DNA from 2 places in the Mucilaginibacter inviolabilis genome. Region 2 is predicted to be linked to the other one. Evidence: riboswitches for the same ligand, from Rfam matches in the RefSeq annotation. Region 2 holds a riboswitch; the other holds the start of a gene.
The links. Region 2 has a riboswitch for cobalamin ahead of metE (5-methyltetrahydropteroyltriglutamate--homocysteine S-methyltransferase). Riboswitches for the same ligand answer to the same signal wherever they lie in the genome.
Positions count from the first base shown of each region.

Region 1: linked by a shared signal. The riboswitch ahead of G7092_RS07265 (TonB-dependent receptor plug domain-containing protein) and the one ahead of metE (5-methyltetrahydropteroyltriglutamate--homocysteine S-methyltransferase) in region 2 are both predicted to bind cobalamin.

Region 1 covers NZ_JAANAT010000001.1:1,809,694-1,820,779, reverse strand. The annotation lists gene G7092_RS07290 (ThuA domain-containing protein) at 1-3,211, shown strand, start outside; gene G7092_RS07285 (sugar phosphate isomerase/epimerase family protein) at 3,380-4,231, shown strand; gene G7092_RS07280 (sugar phosphate isomerase/epimerase family protein) at 4,241-5,179, shown strand; gene G7092_RS07275 (carboxymuconolactone decarboxylase family protein) at 5,644-6,222, shown strand; gene G7092_RS07270 (carboxymuconolactone decarboxylase family protein) at 6,227-6,766, shown strand; cobalamin riboswitch at 7,191-7,393, shown strand; gene G7092_RS07265 (TonB-dependent receptor plug domain-containing protein) at 7,532-9,577, shown strand; gene G7092_RS07260 (YncE family protein) at 9,582-10,724, shown strand; gene G7092_RS07255 (cell surface protein) at 10,751-11,086, shown strand, end outside.
Region 2 covers NZ_JAANAT010000001.1:2,644,858-2,655,943, forward strand. The annotation lists gene G7092_RS10810 (DUF4296 domain-containing protein) at 1-402, opposite strand, end outside; gene G7092_RS10815 (YggS family pyridoxal phosphate-dependent enzyme) at 446-1,132, shown strand; gene G7092_RS10820 (GNAT family N-acetyltransferase) at 1,265-1,732, shown strand; gene G7092_RS10825 (DUF3298 and DUF4163 domain-containing protein) at 1,736-2,548, shown strand; gene G7092_RS10830 (aspartate kinase) at 2,549-3,805, shown strand; gene G7092_RS10835 (YitT family protein) at 3,955-4,851, shown strand; gene G7092_RS10840 (porin family protein) at 4,969-5,598, shown strand; gene G7092_RS10845 (beta-ketoacyl-ACP synthase III) at 5,698-6,696, opposite strand; gene metE (5-methyltetrahydropteroyltriglutamate--homocysteine S-methyltransferase) at 6,755-9,061, opposite strand; cobalamin riboswitch at 9,235-9,433, opposite strand; gene G7092_RS10855 (hypothetical protein) at 9,535-10,587, opposite strand; gene G7092_RS10860 (winged helix-turn-helix transcriptional regulator) at 10,676-11,020, opposite strand.

The sequences.
Region 1 (11,086 bases), 840 kb from region 2:
TAAAAAATATCAGGCGGTGATATTTAACTGTACTACCGGCAATGTGCTCAACGCCGAAGAGCAGGCCGCCTTTGAGCGATATATACAGGCTGGTGGTGGTTTTGCCGGCGTACATTCGGCGGCAGATACCGAGTACGACTGGCCCTGGTATGGTAAACTGGTAGGGGCATACTTTTCCAGTCATCCCAATAATTCCAATATCCGCAAGGCTACTATTGATGTTACCGACCGTACCAACCCCATCACGGCCAATTTACCGGCCCGCTGGGAGCGTACCGACGAATGGTATAATTATAAATCCATCTACAGCGGCATCCATGTGTTGGCCAGTTTGGACGAAAATACCTATGATGGTGGTACCAACGGCGCCGACCATCCCATTACCTGGTACCACGAGTATGATGGCGGTCGCTCCTTTTATACCGGTTGCGGTCATACCGACGAAAGTTACAGCGATCCGCTGTTCCTGGGGCAATTGTTAGGCGGCATCAAATACGCTATGGGGAATGGCAAGCCTTTAGATTATACTAAGGCTTACTCCAAAGTAGCGCCCGATCAGGGCCGCTTTGTAAAAACCGTACTGGTAAATAACATTGCTTCGCCTATGGAACTGGCCGTGGCTAAAGATGGCCGGGTGTTTTTTACGCAGTTGTACGGTAATTTTTCGGTGTATAATACGCATACCAAACAGTACAAGGTAATTCATAAATTCCCCATTACTGACGATGGCGGAACGGGTGTTATCGGTCTCAATATCGATCCCCAGTTTGAAACCAATGGCTATGTTTACATCTATTATATGCCTGCCGGGCAAACTATCGAACCATTAAATTTTCAACTGTCAAGGTTTACTTTAAGTAAGCAGAATGTGCTCGACCTCAAATCAGAAAAGATTTTATTTAAAGTGCCGGTTCAAAAGGTGAGCGGTGCGCATCATGGCGGTTCGCTGGCCTGGGATAAGAATGGTAACCTGTATCTTTCTGTCGGCGATAGCTCCAGTCCCTTTCCCTCCGATGGTTATGCGCCGCTGGATGAACGCCCCGGTCAGGAACACTATAGTCTGGATGCGCAGCGTAGCGCCGGTAATACCAACGATCTGAAAGGAAAGATCCTGCGTATCCACCCAGAGCCTGACGGTACTTATACCATCCCGGATGGCAACCTGTTTCCGAAAGGTACACCCAAAACCCGTCCCGAAATTTATGTAATGGGCTGTCGTAACCCGTACCGTATAGCCGTAAATCCCAAAACATCGGTGCTGTATTGGGGTGAGATAGGTCCCGATGCCGGGCACGATTCGCCACGAGGCCCGCGCGGCTATGATGAGTTTAATCAGGCCCGTAAAGCCGGTAATTTTGGCTGGCCATATTTTGTAGGCAAAAACTTCGCTTACTCACACTGGGATTTTGCTACTGCAACGCCCGGACCCATGTTTGATCCTAAAGCACCGGTAAATAACTCGCCAAATAATACCGGTTTAAATGTTTTGCCTCCGGCGATGCCCGCCATGATCTGGTATCCTTACGCTGCTTCGGATGAATTCCCCGAACTGGGTTTGGGTGGCCGCTGCGCCATCGGTGGCGATTTTTATGAGTATGATGCCAATAATCCTAACCCCAATAAATTTCCGGCGTATTATGACGGTACTTTGTTTGTGGCCGACTGGATGCGCAACTGGGTGATCGACCTGAGGTTTGATCAGAACGAAAATTATGTACGCAACGATGCCTTTATGCCCTCAACCGGCGATTTCAGGCGACCTATTGATATGCAGTTTGGGCCCGATGGCGTATTTTATATGCTGGAATACGGTTCGGTTTACGGCGCGCAGAACGAAGATGCCCGCCTGGTGAAAATTGAATACAATACCGGTAACCGTGCGCCGATAGCCAAAGCGGCTATTACCGATGCCGCCATGATTAACCTGTATCAGCACACCAAATACCTCACTGCCGAGTTGAAAACTATCCCGGTAAAAAAAGAAATAGCCGGTCAGGCACCGCTTACCTTAACCGTTAACGGGCAAGGCAGCCGCGATCTGGACGATGATGACCAGATTAGCTATCAATGGCTTTTTGATGGTAAAACGGTAGGGGCCACCACTGTTTCGGCAACACATACTTACACAAAACCAGGTATTTATAAAGCTATACTTAAAGTAACAGATAAGGCCGGTGCGGTAGGTCGTGATACCATACTGGTAAAGGTGGGTAATACCGTACCATCGGTAAGTATAGCCAGTGCCGATAATAAATCCTTCATCTGGAAAAGTAAGCCGTTTAAGTATAATGTGGTGGTGAAGGATAAGGAAGATAAGGTGATCGATCCAAAACGGGTAAAGTTGTTTTACGTTTATAACCCGCAGCCATCTACCGATGGTAAAGTTGTTAAAAGCCTCGCAGCTTTATCGGCTGCTGAAGTCAGTTACCCGGGCAAAGCTCTGATGGCCGCCAGCGATTGTAAATCGTGCCATACTATAAACAAAACCGCCGTAGGGCCAAGCTTTACAGCTATAGCCAATCGGTATAAAACACAAAAGGGAGCGACTGATAAATTGGCTAAAAAGATCATCAATGGTGGTGCCGGCAGTTGGGGAACGGAGCATTTGATGAGTGCTCATCCCCAATTATCAACTCCGGATACCAAAGAGATTGTACGGTATATTTTTTCGCTTACGGATAAAAAGAACAAAGTTATGCCACTGCCACTCCATGGCAGCCTGAATTTGAAATTCAATGATGCCGAACCACGTGGTGAATACACGCTGCTGGCGTCATACACCGATAAAGGCGGTAAAGTGGTTGGCCCGCTTACAGGTACCGATGTGGTTACCCTGCGTAATGCCGATGTAAAAGCAGTTTATGCTGATGAGCTGAAAGGGTTTAACCGCTTTAAAAATGATCTGTCGGCCGGTAACCATAAATCATATGTGATGTTCAGGGATATCGACCTCTCGAATATTAAAAAGTTTGTTTACCGATACGCGTCCAAAGACGCGGCAGGTGAAATTGAGGTACGTATTGATTCGCAGGCAGGTCCGGTGATCAGCTCCGCAGCTTATACTGAAACAGGCGACTGGAAAAAACAGGCCTCTGTAACCGGCGAAGTGCAGAAACCAATTAGCGGCAAGCATGACATCTACTTTTTTGCTATCAAAAGAACCAAACCAAGCGAGGGTATTTTGAGTATTAAAGATATACAGTTTGAATGATCTCACCCTCAACGGAGAAGAAGGTAAGGAGTAATAACAAATAAAAACCATGTCATTGCGAGCGGAGCGTGGCAATCTCCTCGCGTTCTCATTGATGAGAATAGCTACGAGATTGCTTCGTCGTTCCTCCTCGCAATGACATATCGAAGAACATAACAACAATAAACCATGAAAAAATATACCATTATCCTAAGTGTCTGTCTCGCACTCGGATCTTCGGCCTTTGCCCAAAGCGGCAAGCCACTTTTCACCAACGCTATAGGTGTACAGGCTTATACCTTTCGTAGCAGTATGCCCAAAGCTACTGTTGCTGTGTTGGATACCATTAAGGCCCTTGGTATAACCGAACTGGAAGGCGAGGGGCCAAAGGATATGCCCAAGGAACAATTTAAAAAGCTTTGCGATGAGCGCGGCATCAAAATTCCATCGGTTGGGGCAGGATATGACGATATTGTTAAAGATCCACAAGCTATAGTTAAGCTGGCTAAAACGCTGGGTGCAAGCTACGTGATGGTAGCCTGGATACCGCATAAAAAAGAGTTTACACTGGAGGATGCCAAAAAAGCGGCCACAGATTTTAACCGCGTGGGCAAAATATTAAAGGAAAACGGATTGACCTTTTGCTATCATAACCACGGCTATGAGTTTGGTAAATATGAGGACGGTACGCTGTTTGATTACATCGCCAAAAATACCGATCCGCGATATGTATCGTTCGAGATCGATATCCTGTGGTCGTTTCATGGCGGGCAGGATCCTGCACAGCTTATCAACAAATACCCTTCGCGCATGAAGCTCATGCACCTGAAAGATATTCGCAAAGGCGTAGCTAATGACCTTACCGGCGGTACGGATACCCGCAACGATGTAGCCCTGGGAACCGGGCAGATCAATATCCCCGAAGTGCTGAAGGCGGCCAAAAAGGCGGGCATTAAACATTATTTTATTGAAGATGAAAGTCCCTCATACAGCAAGCAGTTACCGGTTACTATAGCTTATATTAAAAGTTTAAAAAATTAATATAAGCCTATGAATTTCAAATCTGTAAATAGAAGAACTGCATTGAAAACTTTAGGGGTAGCAGTGGGCGCTGCGGTTATCGGCAGCCGGTCCGAGGCAGCTATTAGTGTAGATAAGAACATACATGGCTTTGAATACTCTTTAAACATGAGTACCATCCGCGGGCAAAACCTGGGTTTTGTAAAGGAACTGGAAACTGCTGCCAAAGCTGGCTTTACTTCAGTGGAGATTTGGCTGGACACTTTGCAAGCCTATTTGAAAAACGGGGGCTCAATAACCGAGGCCAAAAAGATCGCCGATGGTCTGAGTATCACCATTCAAAATGCCATAGGTTTTGCGCCATGGATAGTGGATGATGAGACTGTGCGCAAACAAGCACTTACTCAGTTACAAGGCGAAATGGATCTGCTGGCCAAATTGGGTTGCAAGCGTATAGCTGCTCCGCCGGCAGGCGCAACCAAAGGTGATATGATCAATCTGGATACGGTAACAGAGCGGTATAACACCATCCTCACCATGGGCCGCGATACCGGTGTTATCCCACAATTGGAAATGTGGGGCGGATCGGTTAATCTGAAACACATCAGCCAGGTGCTGTATGTAGCCTTGCAAAGCGGGCATCCCGATGCCCGGGTATTGCTGGATGTTTTTCATATCTACAAAGGGCAATCGGCGGTAGAAAGTCTGCAATTAGTAGGTAAACCGTCGTTAGAGATATTTCATGTAAACGATTATCCGTCAGGTATAAATCCGGAGATTATTTCAGAACCCGACCGCGTATATCCTGGTGATGGTGTGGCGCCATTAAAGCGCATCCTGCAATTGGTAAAGCATCCCGAAAAGCCCCTCATTATATCGTGCGAGGTATTCAACAAAAGTTATTATGCCCAGGATGCTTTGCGTGTTGCTCAAACGGCCCTGCGTAAAATGAAAGCGGCTACGGGTTAGAAGGGTGTTGGCTCCCCTCTTAAGAGGGGCAGGGGTGTGTTATTCGCTCCCGCGAGATTAGCGGAGCGTATCTCGTGGGTAGTATTGTGGTAAGCTTTCAGCTTACGTCAGTCAGCTGAAAGCTGAACCATGTATACCACGGGCTGGAAGCCCGCGGCAGCGAAGTATAGCGCAGAGGCCTGCCCACCATGCTTCGACGGAGCTCAGCATGACAGCCAATCAAAAAGCCCAAGCCCTGTGCGATTCCTTCCCTCGGGAAGGGGAGGAAGGGGTTTATGGAACAGGATAATCATCGCGCGTAGAAGCCCTCCCCGCCATTACACAAACCACCGCACCCCTCCCGTGGGGAGGGAATAAAAAGCGTTGGTGAATAATCGAAAATATTTTGAAATATGGCGTTTATCATCCATCTTTAATTAACCAGTTACAGATTGTAAAAATCAACCCTATTTAAAAACCAGATTATGCCACTCATTAATTTACCCTCGGAATTTCCGGGTATCCGGAGCTTGTTCATGTACAGGCCAGAGACCGCGGCTCCCCTGAATCATTTGGTACAAACTTTACTGCATGATCCACACCCTTCATTAAGCGCCGGGGAGCGTGAGCTGATAGCTACGTATGTATCCAGTTTAAATACCTGTAAATATTGCACCACCATACATGGTGCTATTGCCAAACACCAATTAGGCAATAATGCCGAAATAGTGAGCAGCGTGATTGCCGATCCGGAAACAGCCCCTGTAAGCGATAAGCTTAAGGCATTATTAAATATCGCAGCCAAAGTACAATCAGGCGGAAAAAATGTTACTCCCGATGATGTAGAGCGTGCCCGTAATACAGGTGCCAGTGATATAGATATTCATGATACCGTGTTAATAGCGGCTGCATTTTGTATGTATAACCGTTATGTGGATGGCCTGGCTACCTGGCAGCCCGATAATGACGAATTATATGATAAAATGGGCGAACAACGTGCCCGCGAAGGGTACCTGACCCCTCCGCCAAAAGTAACCGATATGAACTTAACCGAAACCATATAAGAGCATGGCGCATATTAAATTAAACAACGAAGAACTGCCGGGTATCATCGGTTTATTGAACTACCGCCCGGAAACTGCCCGTCCTCTGCTTGACCTGGCTGAAACCTTATTGCGAGGGCCATCATCTTTAACCAGCGGCGAACGGGAAATTATAGCCGCATCGGTATCTTATTGGAACGATTGCCATTTCTGTCACACTTCACATGCTGCCGCGGCGGCAGCACATTTAAAAAGCGGACTGAATATTATTGACGATATCAAAGCTGGCTTGCCCGATACCCCGGTATCTGATAAGTTGCGTTCCTTGTTGCACATTGCACACCAGGTACAGCGCAATGGTAAAAACGTAACGGAAAATGACGTAGAAAAGGCCCGTGCAGAAGGGGCAACTGATACAGAGATACATGATACGGTACTGATAGCAGCCGCGTTTTGTATGTTTAACCGTTATGTAGATGGTTTAGGTACCTGGGCTCCAGGCCCCAACGAAGCCTACGCCGAAATGGGCGAACGTATGGCACATGTAGGTTATGGTAAATTCTGATATCATTAAGTTATTTTATTAATTCGGCTATTTAAAAGGCAACAGAACTGAAAAGTGCTAGCGCTTTTCTGCCCGAATTTTCGTATATTTATATCCATATCAGCCCGGATGTCATCAACCAGACATCCGGGCTGTTTAGTTAAAGAGAAAAGAGGGTGAAAAAACGTCGTTTTGTATTTAGTTGTTTGATATTCAATAATTTAATACTTTTTAAACCTTTCAAAAGCCACCAAAAATTTGTTAAAAAGTGTTAAAATGGCGTTAAAATTTAGTTAAAACAGATATTTATCGGGCCTTTTTGCCCTGTTTTTGATCAGAAAAGTGTTAAAATAAAAGGTTTAAAAAGTTTTTACCGATACAGGCTATCAATTCTCAGGCCGCCGCCTGATGATACTAAAATAAAATTCCTTGCATTTTTTATTTCTATATTTGCGTCGCTTTTGGTTCCCGAAGCCCTTTGTGGTTTTGGGATTAAAAGGGAATCCGGTGTAATTCCGGAACTGTCCCGCAGCTGTAAGCTCTGTTAACCGCTATCCATTCTGTAGCCACTGTTTCGATATGATCGCGACGGGAAGGCTGGATAAGTGGGGAGTAAGTCAGAAGACCTGCCATTGCACTATATGTATTCATAGCTTTCGGGGATTGAAGCTGGAATGAAGTACCTCACGTTGTGTGTATTCCATTTATGGTACCCTGTTGGCTGTTTGTTTAATTTTTCACGAACAGAACGTATTGCAACACTCGTACAAATATTTGTGCTTCCTGATGTTTTCTATTTGCCTTACAGCGATACAAGGCTTGTTTTGTGACCATGCTTTGGCGCAGGCGGCAGATACCAGTCGTGAAAAAATAACTACAGATACGGTTAAAAGCCACCATTTGAAAGAGGTTTCTATACGTGCCGCCCGCCTGTCTCTGCGTAATACATCGGCCACGCCTGTTCAAATACTTAAAGGCACAGATCTTGAAAAGCTGAACAGTCTTTCTGTAGCCGATGCCATCCGGTTTTTTTCGGGTGTACAAATAAAAGACTATGGTGGCATAGGAGGCTTAAAAACGGTTAACGTACGCAGTCTGGGTACTAACCATGTAGCTGTTTTTTATGATGGTGTAGAGTTCGGTAATGCTCAGAACGGACAGGTAGATCTGGGTAAGTTCTCGCTGGATAACATTGAAGAAATAGACCTATACAACGCCCAGAAAAGTACAATTTTTCAACCGGCTAAGGGCTTCGCTGCGGGGGCTTCCCTTTACATGATGTCCAAGCAACCAAATTTTGAAGCGGGTAGTCGCACCAATGGTAAGCTCAGTTTTAAAACAGGGTCATTCGGATTGGTAAACCCGTCATTGCTTTGGCAGTATAAATTGAGCGATAATGTTTACAGCAGCATAAGTACCGAAGTAATTCATGCCAATGGGCGTTACAGGTTCAGGACAACCAACGGTGTTACTGGCTATGATACCACGGCAATAAGGCACAATGGCGACATTGACGCGCAGCGTGTAGAAGCCGGATTGTATGGTAAGCTAAAAGATAGCAGTGCCTGGACGCTGAAGGGTTATCTATATCATTCGGACAGGGGATTACCCGGCCCTACTGTAAACAATAATTTCGATTCCAAACAGCGGCAAAAAGAAAAGGACGTTTTTATACAATCAAGCTACAACAAAAAGTTTAGTGAAAGTTATAGTTTAATGCTGGGTGCTAAATATTCTGATGATCATACAGAATACTTCGACCCCACAATAACCACTACACGGGGGCTACTCGAAAATAAATATGACGAGCACGAACTATACCTGTCAGCAGCTAATAAATTTCATATCAACTCCTTTTGGGATGCAGCGTTCTCTGCCGATTACCAGCGCAATACGCTCGATGCTACGCAAAATGATTCGGCAGTATACCGGTTTGTGCGACCCACACGCAATACTATATTAACAGCATTAGCTACCGAAGTTCATTTTAAACGCTTTAACGCACAGGCAAGCTTGCTGGGTACCTTTGTAAATGACCAGGTTGATACCCTGCAGGCCGCAGGTAAAAAAACAAAATTTACACCTGCAGTACTTTTATCATGGCAGCCATTTGATAATCCCGATTTCAGGTTAAGGAGTTTTTACAAGAGTATTTTCAGGCTGCCAAGTTTTAATGATCTGTATTACACTTTTATCGGGAACTCTTTTTTAAGGCCGGAGTATACCAAGCAATATGATGTAGGTTTTACTTATAATAAGACCTTTCAACAACATACCTTAATTTATTTTGCTATACAAACCGATGCCTACTATAACCAGGTAACAGATAAAATTGTAGCTATACCAGGTATGAACCTGGCGCGGTGGACGATGTACAACCTCGGTAAGGTGCATATCAGAGGACTTGAAATCAACTCGCAGGCAACCTGGCAATTACCCGGCGAGCTGTTTATTAATACGGGTATCAGCTACACTTATCAGAAAGCGATAGATGTAACAGACCCAACAGATATTAATTACAAACAGCAAATACCTTATACGCCGATCAACAGTGGTTCGGTATTGGTTGGTGCCGAGTGGCGTAAGTTCGCCTTTAACTACAGTTATATTTATGTTGCCAGCAGGTACGATTCAAAATATAATGCCCCGGAGAATTATTTGCAACCCTGGTATACCCATGATATAAGCTTTTCTTATACCTCCAATTATAACAAGCATAAAATAAAACTAACCGGCGAGTTAAATAATGTATTTAGTCAGGAAAATTATATAGCGCTCAATTTTCCGATGCCGCAAATTAACTATCGTTTTACCATAAGCTCAACTTTTTGATGTTATGAAAAATATAAATTACAAACTGCTTTACCTGCTACTCGGATGTACGCTAATGATATACGGTTCGTGCCGCAAAGCTCAGCAGCCCGTTCCGGAGGTAGTAACTACGCTGTTTCCGCCAGACCCCAATAGTGTGGTAAAAGGCTTTTACCTGGTTGATGAAGGTAATTTGGGTTCAAGTAAAGCATCATTGGATTACCTGGATTATACAACAGGGCAATTCAGTAAAAACATATATGGTCAGGCAAATCCACAAGTGGTTAAAGGTCTTGGCGACGTAGGTAATGATGTAGGCATCTACGGTTCCAAGGTGTATATCGTAGTTAATAATTCCAACAAGGTTGAGGTGCTTAACCTGCATACTAACAAAAGGATAACTCAAATTGACATTACCAATTGCCGATATGTTACTTTTCATAACGGTAAAGCTTATGTAAGCGCCTATCTGGGCAAAGTGGGTGATCCCAAAGCCCCGAATGGCGCAGTAAATGAGATTGATACTACCACCCTGCAGATTACGCGAACAGTGACCGTCGGTCGCCAGCCGGAAGAAATGGCCATTGTGGGCGAAAAACTGTATGTAGCCAACTCTGGTGGCTATAGTCCTCCAAATTATGAGCGTACAGTATCTGTGGTTGACCTGGCTTCATTTACGGAATTGAAACGCATCGATGTAGCAATCAATCTGGATAGGGTAAAGGCCGATCAATATGGCGACATCTACGTAACCTCCCGGGGCGATTATTATAATATTCCTTCAAAACTATTTGTGATCGATACCAAGACCGACCAGGTAAAAAAGGAATTTGATTTTGGGGTAAGCAACCTTTGGATAGATGGTGATACAGCCTATATGTATAGTTATGAATTTAGCTACATCACCGGTAAAAATACCACAACCTACTCGATGATTAACGTGAAGGACGAAACCGTACTGAATACAAAGTTTATAACAGACGGAACCGAAGCCCAAATAAAAGTTCCCTATGGCATCGCGGTAAACCCGGTAACCAAAGAAGTGTTGGTTACAGATGCAAAAGATTATGTATCTCCAGGAACTTTATACTGCTTTAGTACAGCCGGAAAGAAAAAATGGTCGGTGATAACAGGTGATATCCCCGGGCACTTTGCATTTGCTTATTAATATTAAGAAACAGAAAATCAATAAAAATGATAAAGATCAACTTAAACCACATGAAAAACTTGTCCTTAGGGCTTTTGCTCGGCATCGTGCTAATGTCATCCTGTAAAAAGGATAAATCAACCGATAATACAACTCCCGAAACGCCTGTACACCCTATAACGGCCCAAAGCAAGGCATATGTAAGTCAGCTGTTTGATTTTAATCCGGCTCCGGGACAGTTTGATAATACAGGTATTGGTGATACCGTAGCCGCTAAAAGCACCTTAAACGGCGATCAGGGATTGGTAAGCTTGGGAGCCTGGGGTGGATATATCATCGTTGGCTTTGATCACACGGTTTTAAACGTACCCTATAAAGAAGAC
Region 2 (11,086 bases):
GGCCTTATGGGCCATTTTGATGGAATCAGCTTTTAAATCGTCCTTGCGTTTTTGAGCCGATATCTTGTTAACCGAATCAGACAGGGCTTTAATCCGCTCATCAACCTTATCATATATATCCGTAAGCTTGTCGGGATATTTGGCATAATAATTCAGACTTTTTTTAAACGTGCCCGAATCGGTATGGAACCGTTCAAAAGCGGCCAGGTAATTACCCATGCCATATTTATACAAGCTATCGGGTGTTTGCAAACCGGTATATAACCGCCCGTCGATGATGTGAATTTCGGTCAATAAACCAGCCATGGCATCGGGTTTTATAAGCCCGGCAGGGACTTTATCGTTTTTACAGGCACATAAAAGTAGTGATACTGAAAAAAACAAGGTTAAATATTTATGCATTCTGTAATTTAGCGGCTAATTAATTAAGCAAATTTACGGATAAATGAGCATTGCAGATAATATCAAAAGCTTAAAAAAAGAAACGGGCCCGGGGGTAACTTTATTGGCGGTGTCGAAAACTAAACCTGCTGCCGACCTGCAGGAGGCCTATGATGCCGGCCAGCGCCTGTTTGGCGAAAACACCGTGCAGGAAATGGTGGAGAAATACGAACAGCTGCCGAAAGACATTCAATGGCACCTCATTGGACATTTACAAACCAACAAGGTTAAATATATTGCCCCTTTTGTGAGCATGATCCAATCTGTCGACAGTTTGAAACTGCTGCATGAGATTAATAAACATGCTGAAAAGACAGGCCGCATTATAGATTGTTTACTGCAGATATATATTGCCGATGAAGAAACCAAATACGGCCTGGGCTTTGATGAAGCTATTGAACTGCTGCGCTCAGATGAGTTTGTTACGTTTAATAACGTTCGTATCCGCGGATTGATGGGCATTGCCACCAATACCGATAACGAAAAGCAGATCAAAGAAGAATATTACGAACTGAAGACATTTTTTGATGGCATAAAACAAAGCTATTTCCGCAAGATAGATACTTTTGATACGCTGTCGATGGGCATGTCGTCTGATTATAAACTGGCTATTGAGCAGGGCAGTAACATGGTACGCGTAGGCAGCACTATTTTTGGCAGCCGGGTTATTAAGCACTGGAAAAATAACTAAGTGAGTGGTTAGATTGAGTTGATTGAGTGAGTGGTTGCCGAGTATCCTGAGCCCGAGTTTTCAGGATTAAGGAATTTACAGAATGGGTTTCGCAGGTTCCAGAACCCAAAGAACTAATGAACAATTGAACTAATGAGTATTAATATAAGAATTGCCCGACGCGAAGATTGCCCGCGCCTCATGGAGCTGGTACATGAACTGGCTCTTTTTGAAAAAGCACCCGAAGAAGTAACGGTGAGTTTGCAGGAGTTTGAGAATGCCGGCTTTGGCCCCAAACCCGTTTGGAAGGCTTTTGTTGCCGAAGCAGAAGGACAAATAATTGGCTTCGCGGTTTATTATATACGCTATTCTACCTGGAAAGGCTGCCGTTTATATTTGGAAGACCTGATCATTACCGAACAATATCGCGGCAAAGGTGTTGGTAAATTATTGTTCAATGTACTGATTGCCGAAGCCAAAGAATTAGGCTTTAGCGGTATGGTATGGCAGGTGCTCGATTGGAACGAGCCCGCCATCAATTTTTATAAAAAATACGAAGCCAATATCGAGGCCGGGTGGCTTAATGCCTCCTTGTCCAAAGAACAGCTTTTAAACTATTAAACTATGAAAACCAGCTACCTGTTTTGTTTTATCATCGTTAGTTTCGCACTGGCGTCATGTCAGTGGGGTGTTCCGTCAAAGCAAAAGGATACCACCAGTGTCGACACGCTTTCTTATACCTATAAAAACATACATGAGCGGGCGGCAGACTGTGGCAATAAACCGGACAGCGCCTGTGCTGTGGTAACTATAAAATACCCGGTTTTTACAGGACAGAAAAAGCTTAACGACTCGATTATTCATAAGCTAACAGGTTTGTTTGTTATGTCAAGTGAAGAAAAACCCGATAGCACTATTGAGCTCATGAACAAAGCTTTCTTTAAATCATACGATGATCTGAAGAAAACGGAGCCCAAACTGGCCATGTATTACAAACTGAACAGCTATGCCAAGGTGATATTACAGGATTCAAGCTTAACAACCCTTGAAGTTGGTGGAGATACTTATCAGGGCGGCGCGCATGGTGCCGCGGCTACATTTTTCATCAACTGGGATACTAAAGCCAATAAAGACCTTACGCTGGATGACATTTTCACTGCCGGTTATAAAGATAAGCTAAGGGTTATTGCCGAAGGCATTTTCAGGAAGGACGAGAAATTGAGCCCTACTGCTTCGCTGGCTAACGATTATTTTTTTAAGGATAATAAATTCGCGCTGAATGATAATTTCCTGATCAGCCCTGTGGGATTAAAATTCTTTTATAATTCTTACGAGATCAAACCTTACGCGGGCGGTACAACAACCCTCATCATTCCCTATCCATCCATCAAATCATTATTACGACCGGGTTCGGTTGTGTCCAAATACATCAAATAAATGCTTGTTTTTAAATTCGGAGGCGCGTCTGTTAAAGATGCCGGTGGCATTATTAACCTGGCCAGCGTTGTTAAAAAATATACAGGAGAACAATTACTTATCGTGGTATCGGCCATGGGCAAAACCACCAACGCGCTGGAAAACCTCACCAGGGCCTATGTAGATCAGTCGGACAATATGCACCTCATATACGAGGGCATTAAACAATATCATTTTGACATTCTGCATGAACTGTTTGAACCTAAACATCCTGTATTTGACGAAATAGCCAACACTTTTGTGGAGATTGACTGGATGATTGAGGACGAGCCTCAGGATGATTACGATTTTATTTACGACCAGATCGTATCCATTGGCGAGCTGGTATCCACCCGAATCATCAGCGCTTATTTGAACAAGGAAGGCCTGAAAAACCAATGGCTGGATGTACGCGGCTATATCCATACCGATAATACTTACCGCGAAGGCATAGTGCAATGGGATAAAACCTGCGAGAGCATCACCAAAGATATCCCGGCTTTGCTGGATAAAGGCATCGTAGTAACCCAGGGCTTTTTGGGCGGCACATCTGAGAATTTCACTACTACACTTGGCCGGGAAGGATCTGATTATACTGCATCCATCTTTGCATCCTGTTTAGGTGCGCAATCGGTAACCACCTGGAAAGATGTACCCGGCATCCTGAACGCCGACCCTAAATTTTTTGAGGATACGGTAAAATTTGATGAACTCTCCTATTCCGAGGCCATCGAAATGACTTATTACGGTGCGAGTGTTATCCACCCCAAAACCATTAAACCGCTACAAAACGCGCATATCCCTTTACTGGTTAAACCCTTTACCGATCCATCGGCACCGGGAACGGTTATTAAAGAAGATGGCATAAATACATTTGTAAAACCGGTCATTATCCTCAAGCAAAACCAGGTATTGCTTTCGGTATCTTCCAAAGATTATTCTTTTATCACCGAAGAACACCTGAGCGATATTTTTGGTTTGTTTGCTCAAAACCAGGTCAAAGTAAATGTGATGCAAACGTCGGCCCTGAGCTTTTCTGTTTGTTTTGACTTTTATGAAGAACGTTTCGAAAAACTACTCAATAGCCTGCAACAGGATTTCAAAGTAAAATACAATACCGGCTTAACGCTCATTACCGTAAGACATCACGCCGACGGCGCATTGAAAGAGTTAACCAATGGTAAAACTGTTTTGTTGGAGCAAGTGAGCAGGAATACAGCGCAGGTGGTGGTAAAGTAACAACAATCAACAAACGCGTCATTGCGAGGTACGAAGCAATCTCTACGAAAGCACGGCGGATTTGCTTGTTCGCTCTGTATAGTATAGAGATTGCTTCGTACCTCGCAATGACGCTTTTAGTCTTTTAATTCCCAACAAAAACCACCTTTATGCCTCCTTTTAGCCTCAAAGGGCTATATTTGGGGATGGACGCTATCAAGACAGTAAAGGATGCAATAACAATCGGACTTGGGATATTATCTGCCGGATTTGGCCTAAAAGGTTTTTTATTATCGAGCCACTTTATTGATGGTGGCGCTACCGGTATAGCCATGCTGATATCAGATATTACCCTGGCACCTATCTCTATCCTTATCTTTATTATCAACGTACCGTTCCTGTGGTTGGGTTATAAAAAGTTGGGCTTACAGTTTGCTATCAAAAGCACCCTCGCTATTGGTCTACTTTCGGTGGTTGTGGCTGTAGTTCAGTTTCCGGATGTTACACATGATAAATTATTGACCGCCGTATTTGGTGGTGTTTTTATAGGCACAGGCAGTGGTTTAGCCATGCGCGGCGGAGCCGTGCTGGACGGCACCGAGATTGCTGCCGTACTGGTGAGCAAAAAAACACAGCTGCTTAAAGTGAGCGACTTTATTTTGCTGCTCAATGTATTGATATTTAGCATGGCCGCTTTCTTTTTAGGTGTGGAACCTGCTATGTACTCCATACTCACCTATATGGCTGCAGCCAAAATGATCGACTTTATTTTGAACGGTATTGAGCAATACTCAGGCATCACCGTCATATCAACCCATAGCGAAGCCATCCGTAAGGCCATCACAGAAACCCTGGGTCGCGGGGTTACCATTTACCAGGGCAAAAGTGGTTATGGTAAAGATGGGCATATAAACGATCCACGGGATATTGTTTTCACCGTTGCCACCCGTCTGGAAATCCCTTCACTTAAACAAACCATCCTGGATATAGATCCAAAAGCTTTTATTGTACAGCAAAGTATTGATGATACCACCGGCGGCTTGCTCAAACGCAAAGGCCTGCATTAAAGCGGAAAGCCGAAGGCAGAAAGCTTTTTCACCTGATATATTTTTCCAGCTTTAAGCTTTGAATCTTCTGCTTTTAGCTTAAAAAATGTTTCCTTTGCGGCCGAAACCAAATCATATATGAAAAAAACACTTATCACAATTCTTGTTATTCTGGGCGCTTATTCTGCAACATTCGCGCAACAAACAAAAGGTGATGTTGAATTGGGTATTTATGCCGGCTTCAGCTATGCCAATGTTAGTGGCGGTGGCTTGGTTAATGCCGATAATAAATCGGGATTTAATGCTGGTGTAGCTGCCGACTTTTACTTCTCGAACCGTTGGAGCTTGAAAACAAAACTAATTTTTGATCAAAAGGGCTGGGGCGATGGCTTTTTCTCTGTCGAAAATAGTAATAACAGTAATTTCAAAACAGACTACCGATTAAATTACATTACCCTGCCAATAATGGCCAATTGGCATTTTGGCAAAAAGCGTAACTGGTATTTGAATTTTGGCCCCTATGTGGGTTATCTGGCAGGCGCCAAAGCAACCGACATCAGTACAGATGTAAAAGATTATTTTCACAACACCGACTTTGGGATAGCAGCCGGAATTGGTACTAAGATCCGGCTATCAGACAACATAAAGCTTCTACTGGAATACGACGAGCAAGCAGGGTTTACCGATATTTTTAAATCAAACCCAGGTTCGGCAATCAGGAATGGCCGGGCAAGCTTAAATGTTGGCTTTAACTTTATATTGAAATAGACTAGCTAAAACAACAAAAGCGTGGGCAAGCCCACGCTTTTGTTGTTTTATACGACACCCATCATTGTAATGACGGCATAATATCAATGAGCGTTAAACTTATCTCAGCTTACCCCATTTTAAGAGAGTAGCACCCCATGAAAAACCAGCTCCAAAGGCGGTTAGTATCACGTTGTCGTTATATTTAAAGTCGTTTTTAAAATCCCAAAGGCAAAGTGGTATGGTGGCAGCAGTGGTATTTCCGTACCTGTCAATGTTCACCTTTACGCGTTCAGCGGGTAAGCCTAAATGATCGCCAACGGCATGTATTATCCGGTAATTGGCCTGGTGTGGTATCAGCCAGTTGATATCATCAATAGTCAGATCGTTACGCTGTAGTACCTCTTTACACGTTTCTGTCATACCGTTAATAGCGGCTTTAAAAACCACCCGACCGTCCTGGTGTATAAAATGTTTGTTGGCAGCAACGCTCTCCGCCGTTGCCGGAACTTTTGAGCCCCCGCCCGGTACCAGTAAATGCTCCCGGCCTTTGCCTTCGGTTTTAAAAACACTGTCAATTAAGCCGGAGCCATCGGTAGTCGGTTCAATTAAAACCGCTCCGGCACCATCGCCAAAAAGTATACAGGTATTTCTGTCTTTATAATTGATAATAGCGCTGTTTTGATCGGCACCTACCACAATCACCTTTTTGTAACGACCGCCTTCAACCAGGCTTGATCCGAGGGTATATGCATATAAAAATCCGCTGCAGGCAGCGTTCACATCCGTTGCCCAGGCATTGGTCATGCCCACCTTGTCACAAACAATACTGGCGGTTGAAAGCAGTAAATGATCGGGAGTTGATGTGGCGATGATCACACAGTCAATCTCATCGGCAGAAACTTTAGTACTATCTAATAAATTTTTGATGGCCCAGGTGGCCATATCAGAAGTAGCGAGCGTTTTATCGGTTAAAATTCTTCTTTCCTTTATCCCGGTTCTTGATACTATCCATTCGCTGTTGGTATCAACCATTTTTTCTAAATCACTGTTACTCAGGATACTATCTGGAACATAACCACCAATACCCGTAATAACTGCGCTGCTCTTTAACTTCATAAATACTAAAATTCTTCAAAAAACAGGCAATTATACGGAAATTGCCTGTTTTTAATGGTCAGGAAACTGTTGTTTCTACAACTAACTGACGAAGTTGTTTTGCAGCCTGTACCATATTTACCAACGCGGTCTGTGTTTCGGGCCATTTCCGGGTCTTTAAACCACAATCAGGGTTAACCCATAAATTACCTGCGGGCAACAGTGTGGATGCTTTTTCGAGCAGGGCCGCCATCTCATCAACCGTAGGTACGCGCGGCGAGTGGATGTCATAAACACCGGGGCCAATTTCATTGGGATATTTAAAATCGGCAAAGGCATTAAGCAATTCCATTTGTGAACGGGAAGTTTCAATGGTGATCACATCGGCGTCCATATCGGCGATGTTTCCAATGATATCATTAAACTCACTGTAGCACATGTGGGTATGGATCTGTGTTTCGTCCCTAACCCCGCTGGCTGATATACGGAATGCCCGTACTGCCCAGTTCAAATAACTTTCCCAATCTTTTTTACGCAGCGGCAAACCCTCGCGTATAGCGGGCTCATCTATCTGTATCACTTTAATGCCTGCACTTTCCAGCGCTACTACCTCATCACGGATAGCCAGGGCTATCTGATAAGTGGTTTCGGACCGGGGCTGGTCATCGCGCACAAACGACCATTGCAGTATGGTAACCGGGCCGGTAAGCATACCCTTCATTAATCTGTTCGTATTAGCCTGCGCAAAGCTGCTCCAACGCACGGTCATATCTGCCGGGCGACTTACATCACCATAAATAACAGGGGGCTTAACACAGCGGCTGCCATAGCTTTGTACCCAACCGTTTTTGGTAAACAGAAAACCGTCCAAACGCTCGCCAAAGTACTCCACCATGTCGTTGCGTTCAAACTCGCCGTGAACCAATACATCCAGGTCGATCTCTTCCTGCCAGCGAATAGCTTCGATAGTGGCCTTTTCTATCTGTTCGTCGTACTGTGCTTCGGTAAGTTCACCTTTTTTGAGGCGTGCGCGCAGCGTACGGATATTATTAGTTTGCGGGAACGATCCTATGGTAGTTGTAGGGTACAGGGGTAATTTAAAACGCTGCTGCTGTATTTTCTGGCGATCACCGAATGGACTGTCCCGGCGTGCGTCGACATCGGTGATAGCAGCTGTACGTTGTTTAACTTCCTGTTTGTGGATTAGCTTGGAGATATTACGACTGCTGATAGCCTGAATATTGGCTTGCAGCAGATCGTTATTGCTTTCTATGATCTGGGCAAGTTCATTGACTTCGTTCAATTTCTGTTTAGCAAAAGCCATCCAGTTTTTGATCTCGGTGTTGATGGTGGTTTCCAGGTCGAGATCAAATGGGGTATGCAGCAGGGAGCAGCTTGGGGCTATGATCACCCTATCCTTACCCAATACCGCGATGGCTTTTCTGATATGCGATATAGATTTGATGTAATCGTTTTTCCAGATATTGCGACCATCGATAACGCCTACCGACAGGCTCAGTTTTTCGGGCAGCAGGGTAAGTACCTCGTCCAGTTGTTGCGGTGCGCGCACCAGGTCGATATGCAGGGCACTTACCGGCAGATTTACCGCCAGCTGGGTATTATCCTTCAGGCTTTCAAAATAAGTGGTAAGCAATATCTTGATACTTGGGGTGTTTTTACTGATCTCGGCGTAGGCATACACAAAGGCATCTTTTTCGGCCTGGGTCAAATCAAGAGCCAGGAAAGGCTCGTCCAATTGCACCCACTCAGCACCATACTCTTTCAGGCGTTTCAATACCTCGATATAAACCGGCACCAGTTTCTTGATCAGATCGATCTTGTTAAAACCGGCTTGTTTTTCTTTACCCAGCAACAGGTAACTTACCGGACCAATCAGCACCGGTTTTGGGGTGGTGCCGGTATATTGCTTGGCGAGGGTAAATTCGTCAAACACTTTTTCTGAGAACACCCTGAACTGCTGGTTTTGTACAAACTCGGGCACAATGTAATGGTAGTTAGTATCAAACCATTTGGTCATTTCCATGGCGGTAACATCTAGTCCGTCTTTCTGGTAACCACGGGCCATAGCAAAATACAGGTCGATTTCGGTATTGGCTTTGTTTTGGGTTAAAACAGGGGTGTAACGCTCAGGGATAACGCCCAGCATGAGCGACGTATCCAGCACCTGGTCATAAAAACTAAAATCGTTACAGGGGATGAGGTCGATACCGGCTTCAACCTGGGTTTTCCAGTTGCCGATCCTGATCTGGCGGGCAACGGCAAACAGCTCGTCGCGGGTAAATTGGCCGGCCCAATAAGCCTCATTGGCCTTTTTGAGTTCACGGAGGGCACCTACACGAGGATACCCGAGATTGTTTTTGAGCATACGCATAAAACTTTTTTGGTTAAACATTAATTAAATTAATGCTCCTTACGGTTTTCGGTATGCTTTCGGGAAATGGTAATAAAAGGCAAAAGCACAACAACGCGCAGACCACTAAAAAGGGGCACAGGCGGTTATCCTTTTTCTTTGACTACTGCTTCAAAACGCGAAAGCATTGTCTTTTATACAATAAGGCAAGTATCCTGGCTTGTAATATTGTTGCCGTCCTTCTCATTCCGTTTGGATAGAATAATGGACCTTACCGGCAACAACTTGTTGCATTACTTACAGTTGCGCGACAGCCCGCGATTTACACACGGTTCCTTTTTAATCCCTACCCTCCACAGGCAGGAAACCATATTGCTGAAAAAAAGTAAAGAACTTTATTAAAACAAATATAGGCTTTAATGCAACACGATAGTAAAAGTGTACAGGAAATTGCCATAGGACAAGTTCGCATCGGTAAAAGGTGACTATTAGTTGTTATTCATTTCCTCATTTATTTCATCCAGATGAAAACTATCCAATTTGATCTTATTTTTCATGTCCCCAAACGTGGGGTTAGGATATTTGGCAAGTGCGATAGCCAGATATTCGCCCAAAGTCTGATACCTGAATTTATCTTTGGTTTGCAGTGTTCTTTCAAATAAAGCTAAAGTTTGGGGTGTTGGATATTTGGCGAGGGCCTGGTATAGTATGCGCCAAAGTGGATAATCATAGCCTTTTAAGACCCACTCCCGTTCAAATATCTGAACCAGTTTGGGATAAAATTTAGCGTCTGGAAATTCCCGGACGGCGTACACCGCATCGTGCTGGGTTTCGTTCTTTTCTAAATAATCACTAATGATATTCAAATCATCCGGGTTTTTATACCTGGCTAATGCTACCACGGCTATGGAGTTATTCTCTGTAACAGCTATCTCTCTGATACGGCTATAGTTTTTTGCCTCTGGTTTCAGATTGTGCAATAACTTGTTTTTTGCGGCTAAAACCACATGCTTATCATAAAGTAAAATACTATCCAGCTTTTCTTTCTGAATAGTACTCATTTTATATGTTTTCAGGTCTACTTCCGTAGTCGTAATTACATCAATAAAATAATCTCCCACCTTTGTCTCCCAACCCATATCAAATGATATGGCTTCTACCATGGCGGTATCCCGTACATGCGCTAACATGATCGAAAAAACAGCTGTATCTTTTCGTAAAGCTAAGCCATGAAATGCATAACACCTCACCACAGCATTGTTATACTGAGTGAGTTCGCGGAGTTCTGCACTTTGTGCAATACGGTTTAACTGCTCAAAACGCTCCCATTGCTTTGATTTTTTTCCAGCCATACCAATGAGCCTGTTCTCAAATCTTCCAGCTTTCGAGATATCTTTAACTATTTTCATCACAGCGGGCCGCACATGAACGGAATCGGTATAATCCCGAGCTACAACCATATATAGACTAAGCATTAATATACCAGAGAAAAGAAAAAACACTAATGCTATTCCCTTATTTTGTGATTTTACAGGTTTCATTTATTGTGATGGTTAGTCGCTTACTAACATATATAAAATATATTTTATTTTCGATCCGCACTTACTATAGCGAGTACAAGATAGATAATTAACGTTTCTCCATGTTGGCATATCCCCAAGCTTTCATGGCATCGATTATAGGTAATAAAGTTTGGCCGTGCTGGCTGATATGATATTCCACCCTCGGCGGTACCTCGGCAAAAACTATCCTTTCCAATACGCCGTCTACCTCCAACTCCCGCAGCTGATTGGTGAGGGTTTGTTTGCTTATTTCGGGGATGCCTTTTTGCATTAAGCTGTATCGGTTGATTCCGTTCCTGATGAGGTGGATGATCACCGGTTTCCATTTGCCCCCAATAATGTTCATACAATAAGTTACCGCGCAATTGGTGGGATTAAAATCTTTTGTTTTACGGGTGATTGATTTTTCCATTAGTCTAAAATTATTGCCTAAGCATATAAATATAGTCTTTTATCCATGATCAGCAAAAACAGAGGA